Regions from separate parts of the Dickeya parazeae Ech586 genome, predicted to be linked through region 1. Evidence: predicted binding sites of a transcription regulator. Region 1 holds the regulator's gene; each other region holds the start of a gene.
What was found. The regulator CRP, encoded in region 1, controls carbon source genes, mostly activating them, when cyclic AMP is high. The targets are predictions, from matches to a motif close to ATGTGANNNNNNTCACAT.

Region 1 (8,147 bases):
GCACCAAATCCCAGCCAGATAACCCCGGCCACGAAATTAACGCACACCATCGCCACGCTGATGGCCACCACCGACCCGACATAGCCGTCGCCAGACAGGCTAAACCCCGCGACCGCGCCCAGTGACATCAGCCAGGCTTTGGGGTTGAGGAACTGCAACAACCCACCCTGATACAACGGAATCGGCCGCGGCGGTGCCGTTTCGGTATCCAGCTTTTCGTAAGCCGCCGTGGCAATCTTCCACGATAACCACAGCAGATAGGCACTGCCCAGTAGCTTCAGCGCCAGATGCAGCGAGGGATAAAGCAGGATCAGGCTACCCAGCCCCAGTGCCACCAACAACAGTATGCTCTGCATACCGATCATGATACCCAGCATCAACGACATAGAGCGTAATACGCCAAAGTTGGCTGCGGAGGCCGTAAGTAGCATATTATTGGGCCCAGGTGTAATGGCAGCGACCCACAAGAAACCGAGCATTGAAAGAAACAGGCTGACGTGCTCCATGAAACGACGATCCTTTAACATAAGGGACGTTAAACCTAGCAGCGCGACAGGATGCAGACAAGTGCTTCACCATGCCGCGGCGGGCCCCAATGCCTCTTTTCATCATGGCTCTCTTTTTATGAATAATTCTTCTTACCGTAATGCGTGCTTTCAGCCCCTGCCGGGTGGGCGCAACCCGCATATTCAGACGCTGCTACCGCGTCTGCTTCGCCGTCATGCGGCTCTGAAACCCGTCTGGCAGCGTCTGACCTTGCCGGACGGCGATTTTATCGACCTGGCCTGGAGCGAAGCGCCACAACACGCAGCACATAAACCCCGTGTGGTACTGTTTCACGGGCTGGAAGGCAGTTTTCACAGCCCTTACGCCCACGGACTGATGGCCGCCTGCCAACAGCGCGGCTGGCTGGCGGTGGTGATGCACTTTCGTGGTTGCAGCGGACAACCGAACCGCCTGCCACGGGCGTATCACGCCAGTGAAACCGAAGACGCACGCTACTTCCTGCACTGGCTGCGTCAGACGCTGGGTGACGTCCCCACCGTCGCGGCGGGGTTTTCTCTGGGTGGGAATATGCTGGCTTGCCTGCTGGCGCAACAAGGTGCGTCCTGCCCGTTGGATGCCGCGGCGGTGGTATCCGCGCCATTGATGCTCGAGCCGTGTAGCACTCGTCTGGAACAGGGTTTTTCACGCCTCTACCAGTTCTATCTGCTGAATTCACTGCGTCGCAACGCCTTGCACAAGTTGGCGATGTACCCCGATTGCCTGCCGGTGTCCGCCAGTCGGTTACGTCGGGTGCATCGCCTGCGAGAGTTTGACGAGCTGGTCACATCACCGCTGCACGGTTTCACCGACGCAACCGATTATTACCGACGCAGCAGCGCCCTGCCTTTACTGCCGCGTATCCGCCAGCCATTACTGGTCATCCACGCCAAAGACGACCCGTTTATGACGCCGGAAGTCATCGCTGATGTCTCGCAACTCCCGACCAATATCGACTACCAGTTGACGGAACATGGCGGTCATGTCGGTTTTGTTGGCGGATCCTGGCGACAGCCTGAATTGTGGCTGGAGCACCGTATTCCCGAGTGGTTTACCCCTTATCTGGAGCAGCACGCATGATCATTCCCTGGCAAGAACTGGCACCGGAAACACTGCAAAATCTGATTGAATCGTTCGTCCTGCGTGAAGGCACCGACTACGGCGAGCAGGAGCGCACACTGGAAGAGAAAGTGGCAGATATACGTCAGCAACTGGCGCACGGCGAGGTCGTCCTGGTGTGGTCGGAATTGCATGAAACCGTCAATATCATGCCCCGCCGCCAGCTCAGCAATAATGAACGGTATCAGCCCTGAATCAATCGCTTAAAAACGTAAATTGCCGTGTCAGTGTGCGATAAACATGCTAACAATGATCAGATCTAACATGGATCAGATATAACATGGCCTGATGGCTCTGCACGGCATAGCCCTTACTCATCGAATGATGACTTCACCGAAGATTGCCCTACACATCGGAGGTTACACACCATGTCGCACCAGCACCCGATTATCGCGGTCACCGGCTCCAGCGGCGCGGGGACCACGACCACCAGCCTGGCGTTTCGCAAGATATTCCAGCAACTGAATCTGCGCGCCGCGCTGGTGGATGGCGACAGTTATCACCGCTATACCCGACCGGAAATGGATATGGCGATCCGCAAGGCACGGGATCTGGGGCGTCACATCAGCTATTTCGGGCCGGAAGCCAACGACTTCTGCCAACTGGAAAACACCTTTATCGAATACGGTCGTAGCGGCACCGGACAGACCCGCAAATACCTGCACACCTATGATGAAGCCATCCCCTACAATCAGGTGCCGGGGACTTTCACGCCCTGGGAGCCGATGCCAGAGCCGACCGACCTGCTGTTCTACGAGGGATTACACGGCGGCGTGGTCACCGCGCAGCATGATGTTGCCCGGCATGTCGACCTGCTGGTCGGTGTGGTGCCGATAGTCAACCTGGAATGGATTCAGAAGCTGGTACGCGACGTTAACGAACGCGGTCACTCCCGCGAGGCGGTGATGGATTCCGTCGTGCGCTCGATGGAAGACTACATCACCCATATTACCCCGCAGTTTTCCCGCACCCACATCAACTTCCAGCGGGTGCCGACGGTTGATACCTCTAACCCGTTCGCCGCCAAAGCCATTCCCTCGATGGACGAAAGTTTCGTGGTGATCCACTTTCAGGGTCTGGACCGCATTGATTACCCCTACCTGCTGGCCATGTTGCAGGGCTCGTTCATTTCCCACATCAATACGCTGGTGGTACCGGGTGGCAAAATGGGGCTGGCGATGGAGTTGATCATGATGCCGCTGGTGCAGCGGTTGATGGAAGGCAATAAAATCGACTGACACCGGCGATAAGAGCGATGATAAGCGCCGATAAACCGGCGCTTAACGACGCGGTGGCCAGGACAGCACACCACCGCGAGCAGAGGTGTTTAATCCAGCGCGATCACTTCATGGCTGTGGGTGATGTTCACGGCTTTTCCCAGCATCAACGCCACAGAGCAGTATTTTTCGGCTGACAGCGACACCGCGCGCTCCACGGCTTTATCGCCCAAGCCCTTGCCGGTGACGATAAAATGCAGGTTGATGGCGGTGAACAGGCGCGGTGCCTCCTCACGGCGTTCAGACGTCAGGCGGACTTCACAATCCACCACGTCATGACGGCCTTTTTGCAGGATAGACACCACATCGATGGCGCTGCATCCGCCTGCGGCCATCAGTACCATTTCCATCGGGCTGGGCGCTTTATCGCCTGCGTTGCCATCCATCAGCAGTTGATGTCCGGAAGCGGATTCACCAAGAAACGTTAACCCTTCAACCCATTTCACCCGCGCCTGCATAATTTTGTCCTCAATCAATTATTTTTGAAATTTTACATCGCTTATGTACAAAAAAGCCTGATAATCAGAGCTTAATCATGCTGAAGCGAGACAACACAAGACACTACACTCAACCTGTGTTACAAACAAAAGCGTAAACCGGCATGTGTTGTTGAGCCGATGCCTGACCCACCACCGGCTTACTGGCGTCATCTGATAGACAGCCTCAGTATATTCCCTGACGTCATTCCGCCAGGACGGAATTGAATTATAACTATGTTATCACGCCGTACAGGGAACTCTGAGCCCTGTGATTTGCGCAGTGAATTAACAACAGAGGATAACAGCGAATGGTTCTCGGCAAACCGCAAACAGACCCGACTCTCGAATGGTTCCTTTCTCATTGCCACATTCACAAGTACCCATCGAAGAGCACCCTAATCCACCAGGGTGAAAAAGCAGAGACGCTTTACTACATCGTGAAAGGCTCGGTTGCCGTGCTGATCAAGGATGAAGAAGGCAAGGAAATGATTCTGTCTTATCTGAATCAGGGCGATTTTATTGGCGAACTTGGCTTGTTTGAAGACGGGCAGGAACGCAGTGCGTGGGTCCGGGCGAAAACAGCCTGTGAAGTTGCTGAAATCTCCTATAAAAAATTCCGCCAGCTCATCCAGGTCAACCCGGACATTCTGATGCGCTTGTCCTCACAGATGGCACGTCGTCTGCAGGTGACCTCGCAAAAAGTCGGCAACCTGGCGTTCCTCGACGTGACGGGCCGCATCGCGCAAACCCTGCTTAATCTGGCCAAACAGCCGGACGCCATGACCCACCCGGATGGTATGCAGATCAAGATCACCCGTCAGGAAATCGGCCAGATCGTCGGCTGTTCCCGCGAAACTGTCGGCCGCATTCTGAAAATGCTGGAAGACCAGAACCTGATCTCCGCCCACGGTAAAACCATCGTGGTATATGGTACTCGCTGATTTATCATCAGCTAGCTTGTAGACGTGAAAAGAGCGTGCCACATGGCACGCTCTTTTCACTTCAGCTAAAGGCGGCAACCGCGATTACGCGCCCTTCACTACCTGCGCCACGGCTTTTTCAAACAGTGCCATCCCCTGGTCGATCTCTTCCGGGGTGATCACCAGCGACGGCACAAAACGGATCACATCCGGCCCTGCCACCAAAATCATCAACCCCAGATCTGCCGATGCCGCCAGAAAATCACGGGCGCGGCCATGCCAGGCCGGTTTTAGCTGTGCGCCCAGCAGCAGGCCCATGCCACGGATTTCATCAAAAATACCGTACTGGGCGTTGATGCGCTCAAGCGCAGACACAAAACGCGCATGGCGATCGACCACGCCGGACAGCACTTCCGGTGTATTGATCACATCCAGCGCCGCTTCCGCCACCGCGCAAGCCAGCGGGTTGCCGCCATAGGTGGTGCCGTGTGTCCCAACCGCCATCACCGACGCAATCTCTTCCGTGGTCAGCATGGCGCTGATCGGGAAACCGCCGCCCAGCGCTTTCGCGGTGGTCAGAATATCCGGCGTGATGCCGTAGTGCATATAAGAGAACAGCTTACCGCTGCGGCCCATACCACACTGTACTTCATCAAACACCAGCAGCGCCTGATACTGATCGCACAGCTCACGCACCCCCTTGAGGAACGCCGGTGTCGCTGGCGTAATACCGCCTTCGCCCTGAATCGGCTCCAACACCACGGCACAGGTGTGGTCATCCATTACTGCTTTGACCGCGTCCAAGTCGTTGAACGGCACGTGCACGATATCCGCCGGTTTCGGGCCGAAGCCATCGGCATATTTCGGCTGACCACCGACCGACACGGTAAACAAGGTGCGACCATGAAACGACTGGTAAAACGAGATTATCTTGGTTTTGTACGGGCTATGACGGGTAATGGCGTAATGCCGTGCCAGTTTGAACGCCGCTTCATTGGCTTCTGCACCGGAGTTGGCGAAAAACACACGATCGGCAAACGTGGCGTTGATCAGTTTGGTCGCCAGACGCAGCGCCGGTTCGTTGGTGAATACGTTGCTGGTGTGCCACAGGGTTTCACCCTGCTCTTTCAACGCCGCCACCAACGCCGGATGGCAATGTCCCAGCGCCGTTACCGCGATGCCGCCGGAGAAATCGATATATTCTTTGCCCTGCTGATCCCAGACACGGCTCCCTTTGCCTTTTACCGGCACAAACTGCGCGGGTGCATAAACCGGAAGAATTACCTTATCGTAAGTATCCCGTGTTACTGCTGCTTTCTCTGTCGCCATTTGCTGCCCCGTTGTCATATCCCGTAGTGTGGAGTGAAGATTTTAAGTGAAAATATAATCAATAAATATGCATAAAAAATCAAAAATAGGCAATCGCTAATCCGATACACCCGTCCTGACCTGCGCTATCCGACTATAAATCAAGGAAATTTTTCAATAGCTGATGCCCTTGCTGGCTGAGGATGCTTTCTGGATGAAACTGCACACCTTCCAGCGGCAACGAGCGATGACGTATCCCCATGATCTCGTCGATATCACCGTCAAACTCAGTCCATGCAGTGACCTCAAAACAGTCAGGCAGCGTATTTTTTTCCAACACCAGCGAATGGTAACGCGTGACAGTGAGCGGGTTTGCCAGCCCGGCGAACACACCGCGCCCGGTATGCCGTACCGGCGAGGTTTTGCCGTGCATCACCTGACGGGCGCGCACCACCTGAGCGCCAAATACCTGTCCCAGCGCCTGATGCCCCAGGCATACCCCCAGAATCGGCAGTTGACCGGCAAAATGGCGAATCGCCGCCAGCGAGATCCCTGCGTCATCCGGTGTACAGGGGCCGGGAGAAATCACCAGTCGTTGCGGCGATAACCGCTCAATGTCTGCCAGCGTCAGCGCATCATTACGCCTGACCAGCACCTCTGAACCCAGTTCGCAAAAATACTGGTACAGGTTGTAGGTAAAGGAGTCGTAGTTGTCGATAAGTAGCAGCATATAATATTTAAATTACTGATATGTAATAAGTAAACTACGGAAATCACTCTGCGATACCCACAAAAATACCCGCAATTTTTCTTATTTGGCGAAAAATCTGCAATAGCAGGATAGCGTCTGGCACCGCACCCGCCCCCTTTTTGGGGAGGGGGCGGGCGCTCCGTGGCACTATCTATGAAGATGGATTTTCCTTCGTGTCGTAAAACGACAGGATCATTTCTGCCAAATCATCTTCTACCGTATAAAAATAACAGGCAGGAACATGCAGCACAGCAGCCAGTCGGCGCGCCAGCTCAAAATCTGGCGTGTGAATCCCACGCTCATATTGATTCATGCGAGCGCTGGCTGTCGCTTCGTCTATCCCGGCAAGAATGCCTAAGCGCTCCTGAGATAATCCCGCCATGAGCCGGGCCGCCTTTAAACGATGAGGTAACATGAGAATCCCGCATTGTGACGTGATTGAGGTGATTCTCAGTGGTGTGCATTGAAAATATACTAAGCAATACTTAGTATTGATCCATGCTTACCAGATAAGGCGTAAAGATTATATGAAGCAAGGGAACGACTGGCATCAGGCGGATATCATCGCCGGCTTGCGCAAGAAAGGCACCACGCTGGCCGCGCTATCCCGTTCTGCGGGACTCAGTTCTTCCACACTGGCGAATGTGCTGGTACGTCCCTGGCCGAAGGGGGAATGGCTGGTTGCCACCGCGCTGGACAAACATCCCGCTGAAATCTGGCCCAGCCGCTATTTTGATGAAACGGGTACATTGATTGACAGAAAACGCCGTATCAGGCAGGAAAGGGGTAAATAGCGTTCATGCTGGTAAAGCGGTTTTCTGTGCTGACTCCCCCACCTTTCCCCCACCTTACCGCGTAATACGCTTCCCCCACCGGATGACGGCAGAAAAACAATAAATCATTGATATACAGTAAGTTAATTATTCTCCCCCCACTTAGGGTATATAGGCATCCGGGAAGTGGGGGAAGTCGCCAGATACCATAGCCTGATACCCTGTTTCCCCCACATTTCCCCCGTTTATTCCCCCACGTTACCGCGTTTTGATAATGGCACGATGTTTTCACCATCCAGCGCGATCAGGTCATCCTTGACGAGTTTATCCAGCCAGCGGGTAAACTTTTTGGAGACATCAAACCCCATCGCCCGCATATCGTCGCGCACCAGTGCGCGGGTGCAGCCATCTCCACTGGCCGTGCGCGAGCGGATCGCTTCCCACAGCGCTACATGGTTATCCGTCAGCCGGGTGATCCCACTGAGCGCCGGGTCAGCGTCGGTCGGATCATCGCGGACTTCCCGGCCTTCATCCCGCAGAACCAGCGACGTGACCGGCTCGCCGTCATCGTCCACGTACAGATTCACCGCCGTCAGGTCGTAGGCCCGGCGTGGTGGCTCTTCAGCGTCCTTCATCTTGGTGCAGGTCAGGATCAGCGCCTGCCCATCGGCCTCGCGGCGCACATTAAACTCCACGTCCAGCGCAGCCCGGAAGGCGCTGGAGCCGCGAGCGCCTTTGTCCTGATCTTTGCCGGAGTGATGAATAATCAGTACCGTGGCCTGCGTGGCCGCCTTGATGTAGTCGCAACCCTGAATAAACGCCCCCATGTCTTTAGCGGCGTTTTCATCCGAACCGCCAAAGCAGCGGGCCAGTGTATCCAGAATGATCAGCCGTACTGCCATCCCGGTGGCGGCCTGCACGTCATGGGCGGCCTTGATCACCTGCTCCACGCTGTCGGGACTGGCCGGGAATACCGG
Region 2 (8,147 bases), 1.7 Mb from region 1:
GGTGCTGGCGCACAGCCCGGCACAGGCCACCAGCCGCCCGTGATGCGTGCCGGCCACAAAAAACTCGACGTCCCGGTCCATGTCCAGCTGGCAGCGCGCCAGCAGCGCGGTTATCTCCACCAGTGCGGGGGACGGGCTGCGCGCATCCAGCGTGGCAAACGTAACACTCTCGTCGTCATCGGCGTACATAACGGTTATCCTGCTTGTTACTGGGCCCCGTCACCGCGGGGCTGACGCCGCCGGTCACCCGGCAGCGGGAACGATTCAGTGCCCGGCCGCCACGGACGCGGCACGCGGGGCGGTCACCGGCCGGACGGCCTCGCCGATGGTGTTGCGCAGGTGGCCGACCTTCTCGATCTCCACCTCGATGCTGTCGCCCGGCTTGAGGAACAGCGGCGGGGTGCGTTTCTTGCCGACACCACCCGGCGAGCCGGTGATGATGACGTCACCGGCGCTGAGCGCGGTGAAGGTGCTGATGTATTCAATCAGGTCCGCCACCTTGTGGATCATGCTGGCGGTGTTGTCGTCCTGCACCATGCGGCCGTTGAGGAAGGTGCGGATGGCCAGGGCGTGCGGGTCGGGGATTTCGTCGCGGGTGGTGAGGTACGGGCCGAAGGCGCCGGTCTTCTGCCAGTTCTTGCCGGCGGTGAACCAGCTGTGCTGCCAGTCGCGGGCGGAGCCGTCCATGTAGCAGCTGTACCCGGCGACAAAGGACAGCGCGTCGTCACGGTGGATGTTCTGGCCGTTTTTACCGATGATGACCGCCAGCTCGCCTTCATAGTCGAACTCGCTGGAGTAGTGGGGCTTGAGCACCGGGGTGCCGTGGCCGGTCTGGGAGTCGGCGAAGCGCACGAACAGGGTCGGCGCGGGGTTCAGCTCGTTAAACTCCTTGCGCTTGTCGGCGTAGTTCATGCCGACGCAGAGGATTTTGGACGGCGCGACAATCACCGGCAGGAAGGTGACGTCGGCGACGGCGACATCCGGCGTGTCGGTCTGGAAGGCGGCGGCCTCGTGCAGCGCCTGACCGGCCAGCAGGGCCTTCAGGTCGGGGTAGCGGTCACCGAGACGGCTGCCCAAATCGATCAGACCCGCCGGTGTGTGGATCCCGTAACTGTTTTTGCCCTGATGGCGATAACTTGCAAGTTTCATAATCTTTCCCGTTTAAATAAGGCCGCGAGCTATCGCGGCGTTATTTGTTTTTTTGTCATACAACCGTCACACCAGGAACTTGCCGAGTACCAGCAAGGCCACGGAGACGTTGATTGCACCACCGATACGGGTAGCAATCTGAGCGAACGGCATCAGCACCATACGGTTACCAGCGGTGAGAATCGCCACGTCGCCGGTACCGCCCTGCCCGCTCTGGCAGCAGGAGATGATGGCAACGTCAATCGGGTGCATACCGATTTTCTTGCCAACGAAGAAACCAGTGGTAACCAGCGCCACGACAGTGGACACAATCACCAGCAGGTTGGTTATTGTGAAAGCATGGACCAGCTCTTCCCAAGGGGTGATCGCCACGCCAACAGCAAACAGAATCGGATAGGTCACCGAAGTCTGGAAGAACTTGTAAACAACCTGAGAACCTTCCAGCAAACGCGGAGACGCGCCATTAATCAGTTTCACGATTACAGCGGCAAACAGCATGCCCACTGGAGCCGGTAAACCAATCAGTTTGTAGCCCAGCATCCCGATCATATACAGCAGGATAGCCAGCAGTGCGCCTGCAGCCAGATTGGTTGGATCCATCTTGCCGCTCAAAGAACTGGTCAGCGAAGCCGGTGCCGTCTCAATGCTATTGGCTTTATTCGGCATCAGGTCACCTTCACCGGTCAGGTGCGGGTAGCGTTTACCCAGTTGGTTCAGCACACCGGCCAGGACGATGGCAGTCAGGCTACCCAGCATAACGATAGGCAGGATACGACCCAGTGCAACGCCTTGCTCCATATGCAGCAAGGTGGCGTAACCGATAGAAAGAGGAATCGCCCCTTCACCCACACCGCCAGCCATAATCGGCAGTACCAGGAAGAAGAAGATCTGGAACGGATCCAGGCCCAGCATAATGCCCACGCCCATACCAACCAACATGCCCACAATTTCACCACACAGCATGGGGAAGAAAATGCGCAGGAAACCCTGAATCAGCGTCTGGCGGTTCATGCTCATGATGCTGCCGACAATGATGCAGCAGATATAGAGGTACAGAATGTTGGTGGATTTGTAGAACTTGGTGGTCGCATCCACAACCACATGCGGCAACAAACCGTAGTAAACCAGTGCAGACGGAATAAACGTAGCGCAAATCGCCGCTGCTCCCATCTTACCGATAAAAGGTAAGCGCTTACCGAACTCACCACAGGCGAAACCGAAAAACGCCAGCGTGGCAACCATCACCACGATGTCACTGGGCAACTTGCCGTCCAGGCAATCCAACGCAATTAATAGCCCAGCCAGGATAAACAGCGGCACCGGAATAACACCAATTTTGTAGTTATCCAGAATGTGCCACCATTTTTCTTTTAATGAAACCTTCCCAGAGGCCTCATCTTTTACAACGATATAAGAATCATCAGTGGTACTCATAACCTTCTCCCCTTGTTATTTTCCCGTGCATATTAAGAGGTCAACACACGTTATTATGTGATAATCATCAAATTAAAAAATGAGTTTTAATGGCATTTATGGTTTTTATGGTTTTTATTATTTTTTCATTAAAAATCAAATGATTGAATTTTCAGATTGCGGGGAGTTTTGATGTGGTTTTTATGGTTTGTATGGTTGAAATGGTCCTTATTTCGAGAAAGAAATAATATGTTGTGAAAAAGTAATTAAAATGTCCACTCTCGGTGACAGGCAATTTACGTCTTATTTAAAACAACTGAAACAAAAATACTATTTTCACAATCTGCGCGAAACGCTTCACAAGACTATTTTTTAGTCCCTTTCTTTTACGCCTTTCATGATAAATTAGCCACCTTCGTTTGCGCGTTTTCTCGGTGATTAGCACATTATGACGGTCAGGCTCTCGTTCCATCTCAAGCTGTTCATCTACCTGATGATCTTTTTTTCTCTGTTGTTGATCACCGCAGGGCTTTACTACTATCGCGCCGTCGATCGGCAGCTCTATGACGAGTTGGGTAGCCGGGCGCAAATTCAGGCACGAGAAATCGCGATTATTCCCTCGCTCATCGAGGCGGTGAAATATAAAGATACCGCCACCATCGACAATCTGGTCGATCAAATCAAAGCCCGCAGCGACGCCAGCTTTATCGTCATCGGCGATCGCAACGCAACCCACTTGTATCATTCTGAGGAACCATCGCTGCTTGGCACAGAAATGATAGGTGGCGACAATAAAGAAGTGCTGGAAGGACAAAGCTCTATCACGCTACGGCGCGGCGCGATTGGTATTTCACTGCGTAGCAAAGCACCGATCATGGATGGAGATCAGGTTATCGGCATCGTGTCGGTCGGGTATTTGAAAAAGCGTATCGATAACCTGACATTCAGCAAAGTAGCCCATGTCGGGCTCCCTATCGTTGCGATGCTGGTTGCGTTGTTTTTCTTTTCCTGGTGGTTCTCCCGCAACCTGAAAAAGCAGATGTTTGGGCTGGAGCCGCTGGAAATCCGGCTATTGGTCAGGCAACAAAAAGCCTTGCTGGAATCTATTTATGAAGGTGTGATCGCCATCGACAAGCAACGCAATATTGCGGTGATCAACCACGCCGCCAAAGATTTGCTGGGCCTGACGATGCCTTCGTATCAATTACGCGGCAAACCAATCGACGACATTATTACCCCCGTGCCATTTTTCTCTAATGAAGATATTTGGATAACCGATACTCATGATGAGATTTGCCGTTTTAATCAGATCACGGTTATCGCCAGCCGTGTGCGCATTATGCTGGAAGATGAATTGCAAGGCTGGGTAATCAGTTTTCGTGACAAAAACGACATCCACACCCTAAGCATGCAACTCAGTCAGGTCAAACGTTATGCCAACAGCCTGCGTATTCTGCGCCATGAACAATTGAATTGGACGGCCACGCTGGCCGGATTGTTGCATTTGCGCCGCTATGATGAAGCCGTGCGTTATATTGAAGCCCAGTCCGAAGGGGCGCAGGTGGTGTTGGATTTTATCTCCAGTCGTTTCTGTTCGCCGGCACTTTGCGGGCTGTTGCTGGGTAAATTCGCCAGCGCCCGCGAGAAAGGCATTGAGCTGCGTTTTGACCCACGCTGCCAGCTTAACGGCATACCGGCCTCTCTCACTGAAACAGAGCTGATGTCAATTATTGGGAATTTAATTGATAATGCGGTGGAAGCGACACTGGCCTGCACCTCGAGTTACTACCCTGTCGAAGTGTATATCTACGACGGTGAGCAGGAATTGGTCATTGAAGTCGCAGATCAAGGGACAGGGATTGACCCCACAATTGCAGATCGGGTATTTGAGATGGGTGTCACCAGCAAAAAAGAAGGCGATCACGGTTTGGGTCTGCACCTGGTTGCCAGTTATGTCAGTCAGGCACAGGGTGTGATCGAAGTTTCTGACAATTCGCCTCACGGCGCTATTTTTTCTATCTTCATTCCAAAAACTACCAATAACAGGGAAAACGAGTACCATGCCGATTGCGAGCACCATGCCAACTGAACGAACGATTGAAAATTTCGACGTACTGATCGTTGAAGACGAGAGAAAGCTGGCAAATATCCACGCGGAATTTATCGAAAAGAATTTCGCGCTGCGAGTGATAGGTACGGCGTCAACCCTGAACGAAGCCCGGCGTATGTTGCAGCAATACAAACCCCGGCTGATGTTGCTGGATAATTACCTGCCAGACGGCGAAGGCGTTCAGCTGATTGAAAGCGAACTGATGCGTAGCATCAACTGTTCGGTGATTTTTATTACTGCCGCCAGCGACATGAACACCTGCGCACAGGCCATTCGCTGCGGTGCTTTTGATTACATCATCAAACCGGTGTCCTACCCGCGGCTACGCTCGTCGCTTGAGCGGTTCATCCAGTTTGTCAAAACCCAGCATACTTACAAAGTCGTCGATCAGCAGAATGTGGACGTTCTCTACCAGTTGCAGGCATCAACCGTACCTAATGGGCCTGGCAGCAAAGGCATTGAAGAAAATACCCTCAATCTGGTCAAACAGATCTTTCAGGATCAACCGGAAACCTTGTTCTCTGTCGATGAGGTGGTGGAAAAAACCGGACTCAGCAAAACAACGGCCCGACGTTATCTGGAATATGGGCTGGAAAATCAGTTTCTGGATGTAGAAATGCGTTATGGCAAGATTGGGCACCCACGCCGCCTTTACCGTAAAAAACACCTCGATTGAATCCTGTGGTTTACTTCTGCCTGCACCCGCATTTCGCGGGTATGGCACCATCGCCAGTTGACGGGGATCGTCTTAAAAATGAGGCTCCCGTGCCCGATGCCGACAGGCGTTAAGCCCCTATGGCCACCGCGTGCTGGCGTACCCCGTACGCTAGTCACCGCCTTTAAGGCTAAATCGTATCATTTAGTCAACTGCCTAACTTTTTTTGGCAATTCACCAGATAAATGGCCAGATGTCACAAAAACGATCACACAGTACAAGTACAACTAAACCTCCGTATTATAACCGCCGATAACACACTGCCCGGTACTGTAAATCGCATACTCAGATAAACCACCAACCTTCACCGCACCAAATCAATAACAACACTCAGGTAATCTATTTTAAGGAGCATGGCAATGGGGTTCAGCAGTGCAATAAAAAACACAAAAATCTCTCACAAACTCTACCTGGGATTCGGCATAGTATTATTGCTGGTAGTGATTGCCTCAACGCTCAGCGCCATGCGTTTTCGTGACATTCGAGATATCTACGAAAAAACCAATCTAATTTACAACATCAATATTGAGGTTTTTCAGGCCAAAATTAACCGCCTCAAATACTTCTATACACCAGATGACAGCACGCAGACTGTGTTAACCGGCTTCGTTAAACACGCCGCCGAACTGACTCAAAGCGCCCATACGCTGTCATGGCGCAACGATGAACTGGGTTATATCAATGATCTGGATAAGATCATGGTGGATTTCCAAAAAGCAGTCGCTGATATGTCGTCCTCCACACAGCAGGTTGTCGCACTAAGAAAACAAATCAGTGCGATGAATACACAAAACGCGGTCAAAAGTTTCCGTGACGGTCTGCAAAACCAGCAACTGGATAACACGTTATACCAGCGTGTCGAGGAACTGGCTTACGCCACCGAATCACTGAAAAACCTCTCTTACGAATTGCAGCTTGCTGGTACCGATGATGCAGCTAAAGCCTTCGCCAGTCGCTATGCAGAAGTACAAAAAACGTATCAAGACCTGCAGCCAACATTAACCGGCGACACACAGAAACTGGCGGAATCACTCTGGAAATACACCTCGCAATACGCCACGCTGAATCAAGATTACGCCCGCGTCTGGGGTGATTTGAAAAAAGCGGAAAATGCGGTGAAAACCGGCGGAGACAAAAGCAGCGCGGTGATCAAATCTCTGATTACTGTCGTGAAAAACCAGAATGACGCGTTGGCGTACGGTTCAGCCAGCGCGACGTTATTGATTGGCGTGATAGCAGTCATCATCGGGATTCTGATCGCGGTTTATATCATTCGCCAGATTACCCGCCCGGTTCTGCATAACCTGACACTGGCAGAACGTATCGCCAGTGGTGACCTGACAGCAACCATTGAGGTGGACCGCCACGACGAACTGGGCAAGTTAACCGCTGCGATGGCAGCCATGAATGATCGTCTGCGCCACATGATTTCCGATGTACGCGACAGTGTGGCGCGTGTGACCCATTCAGCCGCCGATATCGCCGCTGGCAACAGTGATCTTGCCTACCGAACTGAGCAGCAATCTGCTGCAGTGGTGCAAACCGCCGCCAGCATGGAAGAATTGACCTCAACGGTGAAGAACAATACGGAAAACGCCCGCCATGCCAGCCAGATTGCGTCGGATGCCTCCCAAAATGCGCATAAAGGCGGTGAAGTGGTGCAAAACGTAGTGAAAACGATGGACGATATCGCTGCCAGTTCACGGAAAATTGCCGATATTACCGCTGTCATCAATAGCATTGCGTTCCAGACCAATATCCTGGCATTAAACGCGGCGGTGGAAGCTGCCCGTGCTGGTGAACAAGGCCGTGGCTTTGCCGTCGTGGCTGGCGAAGTGCGTAGCCTTTCTCAGCGTAGCTCTCAGGCAGCGAAAGATATCGCCGCCCTGATTGCCGAGTCTGTAGAGCGCACAAACGCGGGCAGTACACTGGTCGCCGAAGCAGGACACACCATGGATAGCATCGTTAAATCGGTATCTCGTGTTAACGATATTATGGGTGAAATCTCTTCCGCGTCGGAAGAGCAAAGTCGGGGTATTGAACAAATCTCCCGTGCCATTACCGAGCTGGATAGCACGACGCAGCAAAACGCCGCGCTGGTTTCGCAGTCGTCTTCCGCAGCCAATGCGCTGGAAGAACAAGCCGTGTTGCTGGAAAAACTGATGGCCACCTTCCGGTTGTCCAACGCGGCAGTACCGTCATCACGCCCTGCCGCGGCGTTGAATAATCCACGTCGTCCGTTGCAGGCGCTGCCTGCTACTGCCAAAGCCTCAGCAAAACCTGCCGCTAAAAGTCATCAGGATGACTGGACTTCCTTCTAAGTTCCTCACGCTCGGATAGCAATTACGCTGATGAACACAACAGGCCCGCCTCTGGCGGGCCGCTTTCTTTATGGTGCCACGGTATACATCCAGCAACAGCTAACCATTTTCGAAGCAAACGACAATCTGACTTACATTAAAACACCATCGTCATCGGGTCTGGATATTGATATTCGAACCCCAGTTCACTGCAAATTCGTTGTCCGTCGACCAGTCTCGCTTTCAGCGGATCGCCTGATAAAAACTCTGGCGGCTCCAGCCCCATGCGACGCGCCTGTTCCGGGTAGAAGTCCTGCTTCGCGGGGTGTCCCGGCGCGCACAGGTTATAGAGGTGTCCACCATGCGGGCGCTGCAACAGCAGCATGATGGCCCCAATGACATCCTCCAGATGGACCAGATTGACCCCATGACTGCCATCAGGCAGATCATGCCGACCGGC
Region 3 (8,147 bases), 1.7 Mb from region 1:
CCAGCACGCGATAAATCGCGCCGGAATCCAGCAGATTCCATTGCAGTGCATTAGCCAGCGCTTTACACAAGGTCCCCTTGCCAGCACCACCGGGTCCGTCGACCGTAATTACCGGTGCAGTCACCGCCATTTCTCACTCCTTTAAAACCGGGAAATCGCCTGTCATTGCAGACAACATTCATACAGATAATACATGTCGCCATTATACCTTGCTGTGGCAGCAAGCGTGAGATTAAAGGCTTATTACTGCAGAAAATCGGGCAAATATTGTGATACCCAGAGTATAACGCTAAATAATAACGCACAGAGCTCTACTGGCAGATCAGTCCAGCCACTCCGTGCGTTAACGCATTAGCCGTGTTGGCTCAAACGTTCCAGTTGCTGGAAATAATCCGGGAACGTTTTGGCGGTGCATTTAGGGTCAAGGATAGTGACAGGCGTATCTGATAACGCCACCAGAGAGAAGCACATCGCCATGCGGTGGTCATTGTAGGTCCCGATTTCTGCGGCCTTTAGCTGCTTCGGCGGCGTAATACGAATGTAATCATGCCCCTCTTCCACTTCGGCACCGACTTTACGCAGTTCTGTCGCCATCGCCGCCAGACGATCCGTTTCTTTTACGCGCCAGTTGTAGATATTGCGCAGCGTCGTTGTTCCCCCTTCAGCGAACAACGCAGCGGTAGCAATGGTCATCGCCGCATCCGGAATATGGTTCATGTCCATATCAATCGCATGCAACTCACCACGCTGGCATTCGATATAGGCATCCCCCCAACGAACCTGCGCGCCCATTTTCTCCAGCACATCGGCAAAACGGATGTCCCCTTGCACACTGTTGCGACCAACGCCAGTCACACGTACCGTTCCGCCCCGAATAGCGGCAGCCGCCAGGAAATAGGAAGCAGACGAGGCATCACCTTCCACCAGATAATGCCCTGGTGATTGGTAATGCTGATTACCGGCAACCACAAACGTCTGGTAATTATTATTGGTAACCGTAATACCAAAGGTTTGCATCATATGCAGGGTAATGTCGATATAGGGTTTGGAAACCAGATCGCCCTTGATGGTGATCTGCGTATCCTGTACTGCCAGCGGTGCTGTCATCAGCAGTGCAGTCAGAAACTGGCTTGATACAGAACCATCTACGCTAATTTCGCCGCCCTGAAAGCCCCCCCGCAAACGCAACGGCGGGTAGTTTTCCTGCTCCAGATAATCGATACGAGCGCCGCCCTGGCGTAACGCATCCACCAAATGGCCGATCGGTCGCTCTTTCATGCGCGGCTCACCAGTCAGCACGATATCGCCATCTGTCAGGCATAGCGCTGCCGCCAGTGGACGCATCGCCGTTCCGGCATTTCCCAAAAACAACTCCAGTGGTGCAGACGCAGTGAACGCACCGCCCAGTCCCACAATGTCACACTCCGTACGACTGGCAGACAAATGATATTCAACGCCCAGAGCACTCAGGGCATTGAGCATATGGCGCACATCATCGCTATCCAGCAGATTAGTCAGCCGCGTTGTCCCTTTCGCCAACGCCGCTAACAGCAAAGCGCGGTTAGACACACTTTTAGAACCCGGCAAATTAATAGTGCCGTCAATTAATGAGATCGGTTGTAGGGTCAGGGATTCCTGCATGTGAAACATGTTCTCCAAAAGTTTACATAAAAACCCCGGCCAGATAACCGGGGTTTTAAATAAAAAACAGCACGCTATCGCGCTCTATTTATTACGTTTTATCACGTTATCAGCCGTGACGGCGCTCGAAGTCTGCCATGAACTCCGTCAGTGCTTCTACACCACTCAGCGGCATAGCATTGTAGATAGATGCACGCATACCGCCCACAACACGATGGCCTTTCAGCGCATGCAACCCGGCAGCCTGAGCTTCCTGCAGGAATACCGGATCCAACGCGGCATCGGCCAACTGAAATGGCACGTTCATACGCGAACGGCTGCCCGGGACAACATCATTACGATAAAAATCGCTGCCATCAATGGCGGAATACAGCAGATCGGCCTTCGCCTGATTGCGTTTTTCCATCTCCAAAAGGCCACCCTGCTCTTTCAGCCACTTGAACACCATGCCGGATAGATACCAGGCAAATGTCGGCGGCGTGTTAAACATGGAGTCGTTATCAGCCAGAATTTTGTAATCCAGAATCGACGGCAATTCACGGCGAGCCTTGCCGAGCAGGTCATCCCGCACAATAACCAGCGTCAGGCCAGCTGGCCCTACGTTTTTCTGTGCACCAGCATAAATGACGCCGTAACGGCTCACATCCAGCGGACGCGACAAAATACTGGAAGAGTAGTCCGCCACCACAATTTTATCGCCAAAATCCGGCTCTTCTTCGATGGCCAGACCGTCGATAGTTTCATTCGGGCAGTAGTGCACGTAAGCGGCATCATCCGACAGCGCCCATTCGCTCATCGGTTTAACACCGCGCAGACCATCAACGCGGGTTTTCACGTCAATAACGGTCGGTGTGAGATATTTCTCAGCTTCTTTAACCGCGCTGTGCGCCCAGTACCCGCCATCAATATAATCCGCGTGGGTTTTCTCTCCCAGCAGGTTGAGCGGAACCGCCGCAAACTGGGCACGGGCACCACCATGACAGAACAAGACCTTGTAATTCGAGGGGATTTTCAGCAAATCACGCAAATCCTGTTCAGATTCGCTGGCCACCTGCATGAATTCTTTGCTGCGGTGGCTGATCTCCATCACCGAGGTACCCAAACCGCGCCAGTTGCACAGTTCTTGTTCTGCTCGACGTAATACTTCTACCGGTAACATGGCCGGACCAGCACTAAAATTAAAAACCTGAGTCATTTCCCTTCACCACATATCAATAGCGACCTGTCTACGTCGCATCAGTTTACCTTGCTATCGGTTTTATCATTCGTCTTTCTTGCCTGCAACGCTTATTGCCCTGATGTCTGAAAACTTGCGTACTCCCCCGCCAGTTACCGTTTATGTTATGTCAACGTTGCATCGTCACCGGGAAGCGCCGCGCAATACACAACATGCGGGATAGAGTCAGTACACAAAACCACGTATGATGCAGCCTCCTCATCACATATTCAGGTTCGAACCATGACCCAAACGTTTATCCCAGGCAAAGACGCCGCCCTGGAAGATTCCATCGCCCGTTTTCAACAACAACTCCTCGACCTGGGGTTTAACATCGAAGAAGCCTCCTGGCTGAACCCGGTGCCCAACGTCTGGTCGGTACATATCCGCGACCGCGACTGCGCACTGTGCTTCACCAATGGCAAAGGCGCTACCCGAAAAGCGGCGCTGGCTTCCGCATTGGGTGAGTACTTCGAACGTCTGTCCACCAACTACTTTTTTGCTGATTTCTATCTGGGACAGCACATCGCCAAAGGTGACTTCGTACATTACCCCGACGAGAAGTGGTTTCCGCTTCCTGAAGATGACAGCCTGCCGGAAGGCATTCTGGATGAGCGGTTACACGCTTTCTACGACCCGGAGCAGCAACTGGTCGCCAGCGATCTTATCGATCTGCAATCCGGCAACCACGATCGTGGTATCTGCGCCCTGCCATTTACCCGCCAGTCTGACCAGCAGACGGTTTACATCCCGATGAACATCATCGGTAATTTGTACGTGTCGAACGGTATGTCGGCAGGCAATACCCGCAATGAAGCACGTGTTCAGGGGTTGTCAGAAGTATTCGAACGTTATGTGAAGAACCGTATTATCGCCGAGTCCATCAGCCTGCCATCGATCCCGGCTGAAGTGTTATCACGTTACCCTGGCGTCGTGGAAGCCATTGCCACACTGGAACAGGAAGGCTTTCCAATATTTGCCTATGATGCCTCACTCGGCGGTCAGTATCCGGTTATCTGCGTCGTGCTGTTCAACCCGGCTAATGGCACCTGCTTTGCGTCATTCGGCGCACACCCAGATTTTGGCGTAGCGCTTGAGAGGACCGTGACCGAATTGCTGCAGGGCCGTGGGCTGAAAGATCTGGACGTGTTCACGCCGCCGACATTCGATAATGAGGAAGTTGCCGAACACACCAATCTGGAAACCCATTTTATCGATTCCAGCGGTCTTATCTCCTGGGATTTGTTTAAAAATCAATCAGATTATGACTTCGCCGACTGGGATTTCAGCGGCACTACCGAACAAGAATTCGCGACACTGATGGCCATCTTCAACAAAGAAGATAAAGAAGTGTATATCGCGGATTATGAACATCTCTCAGTGTATGCCTGCCGTATTCTGGTGCCGGGCATGTCGGATATCTATCCGGCAGAAGATCTGCTGCTGGCAAACAACAGTATGGGTGTGCATCTGCGCGAAACACTACTGTCCTTGCCGGATAGCCAGTGGGAAAAAGAAGACTATCTGGCATTACTGCAGCAGTTTGACGATGAAGGCCTGGATGATTTTACCCGTGTGCGCGAATTGCTAGGCATAGCAACCGGTAAAGACAACGGCTGGTTCACATTGCGTATTGGCGAGCTGAAATCCATGCTGGCACTGGCAGGCGGCGATCTGGAGCAAGCACTGAGCTGGGCCGAATGGTCACTGGATTTCAACCAGTCGGTCTTCTCTGCGGCGCGCGGTAATTATTACCGTTGCCTGCAAACATTGCTGCAACTGGCTCTGGAACCTGAACGAGACCCTGCTCAATACTACGATGCCTTTGTCCGTATGTACGGCCAGGATGCCGTCGATGCTGCCAGTGCGGCGATTGCCGGCGAGCAATGCTTCTATGGCTTGTTCACCGTTGATGCCGATTTGAAAGCACTGCCCGCTCATCAGTCGCTGCTGGCAGCCTATGAAAAATTGCAGCGCGCTAAACGTGCACACTGGCAGGTGAAGTAAGCATTATCGCAGCAGACCGGATGACGCTATCGTTATCCGGTTGCTGTTTGCGACACAGGCCACAACGTATCAGACAGGCTATGCGTTTACACCCACAAGTTGACTTGCAAAATAACGCACTCACATGTTGAACAACACCACGAACTGGTATGCAAATCGAAGCCTATTGATAGGCAAGTAAGCGCGCCAACACCGTTGCAACGTGCGGAATGACAGGGATATGACCTATTTTTATGCCAGTTCATCTGCCCTGCCAATCTATAGTCGCCCAATATACCGATTAACCACATATTTTTTATGGTTAATTTGAAGTGCACCGAAATGACTTTTATAAATTCGTTATTGTTATCGAATGGTAAATGGCAAATTAAATAATATAAACTTGAAATATGATATCACTACAAAGACTTATTTTATTTAACGTCATACGGGCTAATTTCAACCCATAATTCAACTGTTTTGATAATTTTTAAAAAAAATTTTCTGCATAAAAAACAATATGATATGCGTTAAATCACTCCAAAACCTCCTCCTGATCAGCCTAATAAATTCCAGCGGTATGATCCACGTCAAATTATGGCGAATAACCCTTTGTTAGTATCTCACCGTAGATAATTTTTAAGAGAGAGTTAGTGTGAAAGCTGACAACCCCTTCACCTTGTTATTACCACCGGCGATGGCGAAAGTCGCAGAAGATGCCGGTGTGTATAAAGCAACAAAACAACCGCTTACTACGTTTTTTCTGGCGATCACTGCTGGCGTATTTATTTCAATCGCCTTCGTCTTTTATATCACGGCTACCACCGGTTCCTCATCCATGCCGTATGGGATGGCTAAACTGGTAGGAGGCATCTGCTTCTCCCTAGGGTTGATGCTAGTGGTTGTCTGCGGTGCTGATTTGTTCACATCGACAGTGCTGATTGTTATCGCTAAAGCTAGCGGGCGTATTACCTGGAAACAGCTAGGATTAAATTGGCTCAATGTCTATGTCGGCAACCTGATTGGCGCGTTGTTTTTCGTTGCGTTGATGTGGTTTTCCGGTGAGCACATGGTGGCAAATGGTGCCTGGGGCCTGAATGTACTGCAAACAGCTAACCACAAACTGGAACATACGTTTGTTGAAGCGTTATGTCTTGGGATACTGGCAAACCTGATGGTCTGCCTGGCTGTTTGGATGAGCTATTCTGGCCGTACGCTGACTGACAAAATGCTGGCAATGATTCTGCCTGTCGCGATGTTCGTCGCCAGCGGTTTCGAGCACAGTATCGCCAACATGTTCATGATCCCGATGGGGATTGTGGTTAAGAATTTCGCTCCAGAAACTTTCTGGCACGCCATCAGCATGACGCCGGGCCAGTTTGAACACTTGACCATCAGCAACTTTATTGTCGACAACCTGATTCCTGTCACGATCGGCAACATTATTGGTGGTGGACTGCTGGTAGGCTTGACCTATTGGGTCATTTATTTGCGCGGTGGGGATCAGCACTAAGCTGCTGTCGGCCGCAACGTCGGGTTATAAAAATCCAAATCAAAGGTAGGTGTAATATGACCGAACTTAATCAGAAACTCGCCCAGGCTTGGGAAGGTTTTAGCAAAGGCGAATGGCAGAATGGCGTCAACGTACGTGACTTCATTCAGAAAAACTACACGCCGTATGAAGGTGACGAAACCTTCCTGGCCGGTGCTACCCCGGCAACCAGCTCCCTGTGGGACAAGGTAATGGAAGGCATCAAGCAGGAAAACCGTACCCATGCGCCGGTTGATTTCGATACCGACGTTGCTGCCACCATCACTTCTCACGATGCCGGCTATATCAATAAAGGCCTGGAAAAAATCGTTGGTCTGCAGACTGATGCTCCGCTGAAACGTGCGATTATCCCGTTCGGTGGTATCAAAATGGTTGAAGGTTCCTGTGAAGTTTACGGTCGTAAACTGGATCCGCAACTGAAAAAAATCTTCACTGACTACCGCAAAACCCACAACCAGGGTGTGTTCGACGTTTATACTCCGGACATCCTGCGCTGCCGTAAATCCGGTGTATTGACCGGTCTGCCTGACGCATACGGCCGTGGTCGTATCATCGGTGACTACCGCCGTGTTGCGCTGTACGGTATCGACTACCTGATGGCAGACAAATTCGCCCAGTTCACTTCTCTGCAATCCAAACTGGAAAACGGTGAAGATCTGGAAGCGACCATCCGTCTGCGTGAAGAAATTGCCGACCAGCACCGCGCACTGGGTCAGATCAAAGAAATGGCTGCCAAATACGGTTGCGACATTTCCGGTCCGGCAACAAACGCTCAGGAAGCCGTACAGTGGACCTACTTCGGTTATCTGGCTGCGGTTAAATCTCAGAACGGCGCAGCAATGTCCTTCGGTCGTGTATCCACATTCCTGGATGTCTACATCGAGCGCGATCTGAAAGCAGGTAAAATCACCGAACAGGAAGCCCAGGAACTGGTCGACCACCTGGTGATGAAACTGCGTATGGTGCGTTTCCTGCGTACCCCGGAATACGATGAACTGTTCTCCGGCGACCCGATTTGGGCAACGGAATCTCTGGCTGGTATGGGTCTGGATGGCCGTACGCTGGTTACCAAAAACAGCTTCCGTTTCCTGAACACCCTGTACACCATGGGGCCGTCTCCGGAACCGAACATGACCATCCTGTGGTCTGAAAAACTGCCGCTGAACTTCAAGAAATTCGCCGCTAAAGTGTCTATCGATACCTCTTCTCTGCAGTACGAGAACGATGATCTGATGCGTCCGGACTTCAACAACGACGATTACGCTATCGCTTGCTGTGTAAGCCCGATGGTTGTCGGTAAACAAATGCAGTTCTTCGGTGCTCGCGCTAACCTGGCGAAAACCATGCTGTACGCTATCAACGGCGGTGTCGACGAAAAACTGAAAATGCAGGTTGGCCCGAAATCCGAACCGATCAAAAGCGATGTGCTGAACTTTGACGAAGTGATGGAACGTATGGATCACTTCATGGACTGGCTGGCTAAACAGTACGTTACCGCGCTGAACATCATCCACTACATGCACGACAAATACAGCTACGAAGCATCGCTGATGGCTCTGCATGACCGTGACGTGTTCCGTACTATGGCATGTGGTATCGCAGGTCTGTCTGTTGCAGCTGACTCCCTGTCTGCCATCAAATATGCCAAAGTCAAACCGGTTCGTGACGAAAATGGTCTGGCTGTAGACTTTAACATCGAAGGCGAATACCCGCAGTTCGGTAACAACGACCCGCGTGTTGATGACCTGGCTT
Region 4 (8,147 bases), 110 kb from region 1:
GTAGTACAAACGGTACATTTGATGCAATTCTCAAAACTGGTGTCAGACCGGCTCATCATCGGTTCTCCCTTGTGATCATCTCGGCGGCGTATAGCGCGCTCAGCAGTGAAACCCCGCCGCCACACCCCTGCCGTAACGGGTCATACCCCCGCAATACCGAGCCAATCGCATACAAACGGTGTTGGGTGTGGCCGTCGATAGCCGGGTGTAACTGCTCGTCCGCGATGACCCCAAATTGCAGATAAGGCTGAGCAGCAAACAGGTTGGACTGACTCCAGTCCTCGTGGGTCGGCAGGAAATCGACATCCAGGCCAAACACCGGCTCCACCACCCGATCGCGTTCCGCCACCAGACCGTTGCTGAAAAAACTCCCGCTGGCCAGTACCACGTGCTCGGCACGCAGCGGTACCTCGCCATGGCTGCGCGTATACAACGCGACGCCCGTATCGCGCGCTTGGGCTGACAACACTTTGTCTCCCGGCATCAGCGTCCCGCCGGTCTGGCGAAAACGCCCCAGCAGCGCCTGATGCAAGCGCATGCCCGGCAACGAGGGCGGCAACGTCGCCAGCAGCCCGACCGGTTTACCCAGTGCAGCATTCAGTTGTGCCTGAGCGTCCAGCCCCAGACAGGCAGGCAATATAACGGCATCATTGCCGCTCGCCCGCGTCATCAGCTCTTCCGCCAGCGCCGCGATACCGGCCGGGGTGTCCAGCACACGGGCGATAGCCAGTGAACGGAACTCACTGGCGTTCTGCCGCTGCGCATCCAGCAGTGGTAAGCGCAGATCATCGGCGCGCGCCGCAATCCCCTGTGCCTGCAATTCTCCGGCGACCAGTCGGGACTGAAAATCCATAAACCCTTCAATACCGGCAACCAACGGCTGCCGCCACGCGGGTGACCCCGACAAACCGCGCGTAACGCTATCTGACGGGCTTAACCAGCAGGGGTGCCATTTGCCCAACGGTGTCAGGCGCTGATGGTTGCCGCCGCTATCACCGCGCAACCACAGACCACAGCGCGACAGCAAGGCTTCGGCATCCGCCGCCAGTTGGCTGACTCGCGCTTTGCCCATCAGGGTATAGGGGTGGTAGGGCGCCTGCGCGGCCAGTTCATCCAGTGCAGTCAGCGGCTGCTCGACCGCAGTGCCATCCGGCAATGTCGCCAGCAGGTCCAGTGCACCGGAGGCAAAGGTCAACGCACTTTGCCCGACGCTGACCACAGCGCAGCGTTTGCCCTGCTCTTGCAGGCGAATGCCGCAGGTTAACCCCGCCAGCCCACCGCCAATGATCACCACGTCATAATGCATCGCCGTTCTCCTGCTCCGGGCGCTCGGTCAGTCCGCACAAGCCCTGATAAATCCAACTGGTAAATTCGCTTTCCCGCAACGTGTTTCCCCAGGCAATGGGCCGCATGCCTTTCCAGCGCTCGTTCAGGAACTGGCTCAATTGCGACACCGCCTGCTGCGGCGTGGATTGCCCCAGTCGACACAACAGCCCAGCGGCGCGGCAAGCACACAATTCCCCCTGACAGGTTCCCATGCCGACACGGGTACGTCGGCGCAGGTCAGTCAGGTTGTTCACCTGCAGCGACTCAACCGCGTAACGCACCTCACCTGCTGTCACGGCTTCACATTCGCACACCAGACTGCTGTCCACCCGATGACCGGAGACCAGCGGCGCGGCACGATGCCCGTGGCGGTAAATCGCGGAACCACGCAGCGGTGCTGAAAGCGACGAGGTGGCCTGCGGTCTGTCAGGTTCCGTGGTTTCCGACCCCGGCAACGGGCGAGACGCCGTCGTACATTCGGCGCGGTGACCGAGTTTTTCGCAGACTTTGTTGGTTACCCATTCCGCCATCAGCCGGTAGGTCATCAGCTTGCCGCCGGTGATGGTCACAAAGCCCTCCAGCCCGTCACGGCTGGCATGGTCTAGCAACACGATGCCGCGACTGACGCTGCGCCCGGAGGGGTCGTTATCGCTCGCTACCAGCGGCCGCACCCCGGCGTAAGCACGCAAAATACGGGTCTGCGCCAGTTGCGGCGCCAGCATGCTGCCTTCGCGGATCAGCGTATCCACTTCCTCTGGCGTCACCGTCATGTGGTCAATCTGGTCGTAGTCGATGCGGGTCGAGGTGGTACCAATCAGCGAGATAGTATCGCCAGGTACCAGAATGTCGGCATCAGCCGGTGGACGGCAGCGGTTAATCACCCGGTTATTGATGCGATGCCCCAAAATCAGCAACGCGCCTTTGGCGGGGAACATACGCACATTCAGGTCGGCATATTCGGCGATACGTTGCCCCCAGATGCCGCCCGCATTCACCACCACTTGTGCATAAATTTCACTGGCCACCTGACGTTTATGGTCGAAAACGCGCACGCCAACGACACGATCGCCCTGACGGAGTAACCCAATGACCTCGTGATACGTCAGCACTTCCGCACCGTGTTCACAGGCATCGATCATGTTGGCGGCGGTTAACCGGAAGGGGTCAACCGTACCGTCCGGCACGCGCACAGCACCGATCAACGCCGGATTCGCGGCGGGCTCCAGCCGCAAAGCTTCCTGCGGGTCGATGGCTTGCGCCCGGATACCCGCGCGCTGACAAGCGGCGATAAACCGGGTTTGATAGTCGATATCATCCTGCGGCAAGGTCAAAAACAGCCCATCGGTCGGCTCAATACAGTGACGGGCGACGCGCCGCAGAATCTGGTTTTCCTCAATACATTCACGAGCAGACTCCGCATCGGTCACCGCATAGCGCGCACCGCTGTGCAACAGCCCATGATTGCGGCCAGTAGCGCCGGTGGCGATGTCATGCCGTTCCAACAACAGACAGCGCAACCCGCGCAACGCGCAGTCGCGGGCCGTTCCCGCCCCCGTGGCGCCACCGCCGATAATCACTACATCCGTTTCTCGCCGCAAACCGTTGTTTGCCATTGCCGTTTTACCTCAATGCGGATCATGCCTGTCTGTAGTGGGACATAAATCAGTGCCACAATGATTGATAAAGAACAAAAACACTCAAAAAACGAAAATAAAATCCGGAGACAACCGCAGATATGTGATTCAAATCACCCAAAAATGGAAAATCATTATTTCATTTGTGTTACTTAAAGCTCAAAATAGCGCCCGCCGTCATAAAAGTGTAACAATTGCGTACTGACTCACATTGACGATGACGCGCATTCGCTACGCTGACGAGCGTTATAGAAAATAACTATCGGGGATCGTTTATTTATGTTGAGTATTTTCAAGCCTGCGGCTCATCGCCCGCGCGTGGCGGAACATCAGGTAGACCCGCTCTACCGCCGGTTACGCTGGCAGATTTTTCTGGGGATCTTTTTTGGCTACGCCGCCTACTATCTGGTCAGAAAGAACTTCGCGCTGGCGATGCCCTATCTGGTCGAACAGGGTTTTTCCAAAGGCGACCTGGGTTTTGCCCTGTCCGGTATTTCCATTGCCTACGGGTTTTCTAAATTCATCATGGGGTCGGTATCAGACCGCTCCAATCCGCGTGTCTTTCTGCCTGCCGGTCTGATTCTGGCCGCCGTGGTCATGCTGTTTATGGGCTTCGTACCGTGGGCGACATCCAGCATCATGGTGATGTTTGTGCTGTTGTTCGTCTGTGGTTGGTTCCAGGGCATGGGTTGGCCGCCGTGCGGTCGTACTATGGTGCACTGGTGGTCACAGAAAGAGCGTGGCGGCATCGTGTCTATCTGGAACTGCGCCCATAACGTGGGTGGCGGCATTCCACCGTTACTGTTCCTGCTGGGGATGGCCTGGTTTAACGACTGGAAAGCCGCACTCTATATGCCGGCCTTCGCCGCCATTCTGGTCGCGCTGTTCGCTTTCGCCATGATGCGCGATACGCCGCAATCTTGCGGTCTGCCGCCGATCGAAGAATACAAAAACGATTACCCGGTGGATTACAGCGAGAAAGATGAACAGGAACTGACCGCGAAAGAAATTTTCATGCAGTATGTGTTCCCCAACAAACTGTTGTGGTACATCGCTTTCGCCAACGTGTTCGTCTACCTGCTGCGTTACGGCATTCTCGACTGGTCGCCAACCTACCTTAAAGAAGTGAAGCACTTCGCACTGGATAAATCGTCCATCGCTTACTTCCTGTACGAATACGCCGGTATTCCAGGCACCTTGTTGTGCGGCTGGATGTCCGACAAAGTGTTCAAGGGTAACCGTGGCGCGACCGGGGTGTTCTTCATGACACTGGTGACCATCGCCACCGTGGTGTACTGGCTGAACCCGGCTGGCAACCCCAACGTGGATATGCTCTGCATGATCGTCATCGGCTTCCTGATTTACGGCCCGGTTATGCTGATTGGCCTGCACGCGCTGGAACTGGCACCGAAGAAAGCCGCCGGTACCGCTGCGGGCTTCACTGGCCTGTTCGGTTATCTGGGCGGTTCGGTCGCTGCCAGCGCCATCGTCGGCTACACCGTCGATTTCTTTGGCTGGAACGGCGGCTTTATGGTCATGATCGGCGGTAGTGTGCTGGCGGTATTGCTGCTGGTGCTGACCATGATTAACGAGACCAAACACAAAGCAGAACTGGCGAAACGCGCCTGATTCTGTCATCTCGTCATGGTTTACTTACCATAAACCATGAGCATTATCCCCGCCGGTCCATACCGGACTGGCGGGGAATTATCAACGACCTGTTCGTTTTCATCACCACCACTCACACAGCTTTTCTTTCTCCCACTGAAAAAGGACGCTGACATGATTCCTCTGTTCAAACCATTATTAGCCGGTGTCGCACTGGCGATATCCCTCGGCGCACTGGCGCAAACCGACGATAAAATCGTGATTGCTCACCGGGGGGCCAGCGGTTACCTGCCGGAACACACCTTGCCCGCCAAAGCGATGGCGTATGCACAAGGGGCGGACTATCTGGAGCAGGATCTGGTGATGACCAAAGATAATGCGCTGGTGGTGCTGCACGATCACTACCTCGACCGGGTGACCGACGTCGCCAGCCGCTTTCCCAACCGGGCGCGAGCCGACGGCCGCTACTACGCCATCGATTTTACGCTGGCAGAAATCCGCTCACTTAAATTCACCGAAGGGTTTGACCTGAAAGACGGCAAACCGGTGCAGAGCTACCCCAACCGCTTCCCAATGGGTAAATCGGATTTTCGTGTTCACACCTTTCAGGACGAAATCGAGTTTATTCAGGGGCTGAATCACTCCACCGGCAAAAACATCGGGATTTATCCAGAGATCAAAGCACCGTGGTTTCACCGCCAGGAAGGAAAGGATATTTCACGCGCGGTGCTGGAGGTGCTGAAGCAGTACGGCTACACCCAAAAAAGCGATCGGGTTTATCTGCAATGCTTTGACGCCAACGAGCTACAGCGCATCAAAACTGAACTGGAGCCCGCGCTGGGGATGAACCTAAAGCTGGTGCAACTGATCGCCGAAACGCGCTGGCAGGAAACCCAACAGCGACAACCGGACGGGCGCTGGGTCAACTATGACTACGACTGGATGCTCAAGCCGGGTGCCATGCAAAAAATCGCCCGTTATGCCGATGGCGTTGGTCCCGACTATCACATGTTGCTAAGCGGCGACACAGGCAAGGTCACCATCAGCCCGCTGGTAAAAGAGGCGCACGCCAGCGGCATGGTGGTACATCCTTACACCGTGCGCGCCGACCGGCTGCCGAAATACGCAAGCGACGTCAATGCACTCTACGCCCTGCTTTACCGGCAAGCCGATGTCGATGGCCTGTTCACCGACTTCCCGGACAAAGCCGTCGCTTTCCTGCATAACGCGCAACCGGTGTCTCAGGCTCCATCACCGAGATAAAGACGACGCAGATACCGAGGCACCGCCTGTTCGATGTTGGTGCCGATTACTTCGTTATCCGGCAGCATGTCTTTCAGTCGCTGGTGGGCATTGTTCATGATGCAGCCCTTGCCCGCCATCGACAGCATTTCATAATCATTCATGCCATCGCCGAAGGCGATACAGTCCTTGATGGTGTGACCGAGAATTTTAGCGACCTGTTCCAGCGCATGGCCTTTGGAAACGCCGCCCGCCATCACTTCCAGACAGCTCAGGGTGGAGAAACTGACATTCACCCGATCGCCCCAACGAGCATTCAGTGCTTCTTCCAGCGGCAGCAGTTTGTCGTGGTCCTCGCAGGTGAAGAACACCTTGCCGACACCGTCCGTACCCAGCGTATCCGGGTCGAACAGTTTGTAGCGGAACACTGTCTCGGTAAAAAAGCGCTCTTCTTCCGGACGAGAGCGGCACAGAAACCACTCATTATCGCGATAAACATGCGTCATGATTTCCGGGTGGTGATACACCATGCCATACAGCTCCTGGGCGATATCGCGGTCCAGATTATGGCTGAAAATCAGCTCACCGTCGGTGTTATGCACCCGGGCACCATTCGACGTAATCATGTAAGCGCTAATCGCCAGATTATCGCGAAGCTGTGCCACATCCATATGGTGGCGACCGGTGGCAAACACAAAATGAATCCCCTGTTCCGTCATCAGACGCAGGGTTTCCTTAGCATAGGGTGACAGGGTGTGATCGGATGACAGCAGTGTGCCATCCAGATCGGAAGCAACAATCGGGTACATACGTTGAAATTCAACCTCCGCTGGTGCCGGGCGGCCGGGCCGCACAGACGTATTAATGATAATCGCTGAAATGTTGCAAAATCTGCCCGAAGGCATCGGCCCGCATCGCATCCTTTTCCGACAGAATGTCGTGACGGGCACCGCGAACGACGTAAGGACGGCCTCCCACACACGGGTGACCGGCTGCCGCCAACGCCTGACAAAAGGCGTCCTGGCTGCGGTTATCCACCACCTGCTCCTCTTGCGCCTGCAACAGCAGTAACGGCGTGGTGATGGTGGGTGCTTGTTGCAGTAACTGTTCTTCTACCCGTAACGCTTCCCGTACCCAATGATAGGTCGGGCCGCCGATGCGTAAATCCGGGTCATCGGCATAAAAACGGACATGACGGCGATAGCGCTCACGGCTGTGCGTTAGCTCATTGGCCATAAACGGCAATGGTCGCCACGGACGGGTACCAATCGCATAATAATCCCTGATCCTGGGGCGACGTTCCGCCCACGCCAGAATGCGCCAGGCGAGCCAGCGCGGCATCGGCAACAGGATGCCGCACATTGGTGCGCACAACGCCGCCGCATCAAACGCCTGTGGCTGGCGGGCCAGAAACTGCGCCAGAATCGCCCCCCCCATCGAATGGGCCAGCGCAAACCGCCGGGTATACTGCCCGGGCGCGACCTGTTGCTGCCACAGGGTCGCCACGTCGTCCACATAATCACTAAAACGGTTAACATGCCCACGATGGCCGTCTTTCAGCAACCGGCCCGAACGCCCCTGACCGCGGTGGTCCATCATCAGGACGTCATAGCCGCACTGGAACAGGTCATAGGCCACCTCGGCGTATTTTACATAGCTGTCGGTACGCCCGGGCAATACCACCACCAGATGGCGATGCAACGATGAGGTAAAACGCACGAAACGCACAGGCACGTCATCCACCCCGATGAACATACCCTCCTGACGCTGTCGCCAGAAATCCAGCAAGGGACCAGTAACAAATGCGGCGTACTGCCACTCTCTGGTCAGCAGGCATTCCGGATACGGATTCATCAGGCTCTCCCGAGGTCAATCATGCTGAGCAGTTTGATTTTTGTGAGCGGTAGCACAAAGACAGGCGTTAGCGTATTGTGGCATAAAAAACCGCAATCAGGGAGCATCACCCATGACCCAAGACTGGTGGCTAACCTACCTTCTCACCACGCTTATATTAAGCCTGTCCCCCGGCTCCGGCGCTATCAACACCATGAGCACTAGCATCAGCCACGGCTACCGGGGCGCGGTTGCCTCTATCGCCGGGCTGCAACTGGGTCTGACTATTCACATCGTGCTGGTGGGGATAGGCCTTGGGGCGCTGTTATCGCAGTCGGTACTGGCGTTCGACGCACTGAAATGGCTCGGTGCCGCTTATCTGATCTGGCTGGGTATTCAGCAATGGCGTAGCGCCGGGTCGCTGGATTTGCAGACGCTAGCGAACAGTATGCCGCGCCGCCGCCTGTTTAAACGAGCGATTTTGGTCAACCTGACCAACCCGAA

Region 2: the regulator CRP is predicted to act here: its motif matches at 2,639-2,656, upstream of DD586_RS11185 (2-hydroxycarboxylate transporter family protein).
Region 3: the regulator CRP is predicted to act here: its motif matches at 5,422-5,439, upstream of focA (formate transporter FocA).
Region 4: the regulator CRP is predicted to act here: its motif matches at 3,062-3,079, upstream of glpT (glycerol-3-phosphate transporter).

What each region holds. Positions count from the first base shown of each region.
Region 1 is NC_013592.1:4,291,006-4,299,152, forward strand. Features, by position in the region: gene DD586_RS18720 (LysE family translocator) at 1-506, opposite strand, end outside; gene DD586_RS18725 (hydrolase) at 625-1,623, shown strand; gene DD586_RS18730 (YheU family protein) at 1,620-1,856, shown strand; gene DD586_RS18735 (phosphoribulokinase) at 2,031-2,900, shown strand; gene DD586_RS18740 (OsmC family protein) at 2,990-3,397, opposite strand; gene crp (cAMP-activated global transcriptional regulator CRP) at 3,727-4,359, shown strand; gene argD (bifunctional acetylornithine/succinyldiaminopimelate transaminase) at 4,444-5,667, opposite strand; gene DD586_RS18755 (aminodeoxychorismate synthase component II) at 5,801-6,376, opposite strand; gene DD586_RS18760 (helix-turn-helix transcriptional regulator) at 6,549-6,812, opposite strand; gene DD586_RS18765 (helix-turn-helix domain-containing protein) at 6,925-7,191, shown strand; gene DD586_RS22320 (helicase RepA family protein) at 7,416-8,147, opposite strand, start outside.
Region 2 is NC_013592.1:2,554,622-2,562,768, forward strand. Features, by position in the region: gene citC ([citrate (pro-3S)-lyase] ligase) at 1-189, opposite strand, end outside; gene DD586_RS11180 (fumarylacetoacetate hydrolase family protein) at 265-1,149, opposite strand; gene DD586_RS11185 (2-hydroxycarboxylate transporter family protein) at 1,216-2,583, opposite strand; gene DD586_RS11190 (ATP-binding protein) at 3,011-4,651, shown strand; gene DD586_RS11195 (response regulator) at 4,623-5,348, shown strand; gene DD586_RS11200 (methyl-accepting chemotaxis protein) at 5,747-7,708, shown strand; gene DD586_RS11205 (SDR family oxidoreductase) at 7,845-8,147, opposite strand, start outside.
Region 3 is NC_013592.1:2,574,503-2,582,649, forward strand. Features, by position in the region: gene cmk ((d)CMP kinase) at 1-130, opposite strand, end outside; gene aroA (3-phosphoshikimate 1-carboxyvinyltransferase) at 352-1,641, opposite strand; gene serC (3-phosphoserine/phosphohydroxythreonine transaminase) at 1,751-2,836, opposite strand; gene ycaO (30S ribosomal protein S12 methylthiotransferase accessory factor YcaO) at 3,101-4,864, shown strand; gene focA (formate transporter FocA) at 5,499-6,356, shown strand; gene pflB (formate C-acetyltransferase) at 6,413-8,147, shown strand, end outside.
Region 4 is NC_013592.1:4,397,051-4,405,197, forward strand. Features, by position in the region: gene glpC (anaerobic glycerol-3-phosphate dehydrogenase subunit GlpC) at 1-59, opposite strand, end outside; gene glpB (glycerol-3-phosphate dehydrogenase subunit GlpB) at 56-1,306, opposite strand; gene glpA (anaerobic glycerol-3-phosphate dehydrogenase subunit A) at 1,296-2,939, opposite strand; gene glpT (glycerol-3-phosphate transporter) at 3,240-4,589, shown strand; gene glpQ (glycerophosphodiester phosphodiesterase) at 4,743-5,831, shown strand; gene yigL (sugar/pyridoxal phosphate phosphatase YigL) at 5,810-6,619, opposite strand; gene pldB (lysophospholipase L2) at 6,672-7,664, opposite strand; gene rhtB (homoserine/homoserine lactone efflux protein) at 7,777-8,147, shown strand, end outside.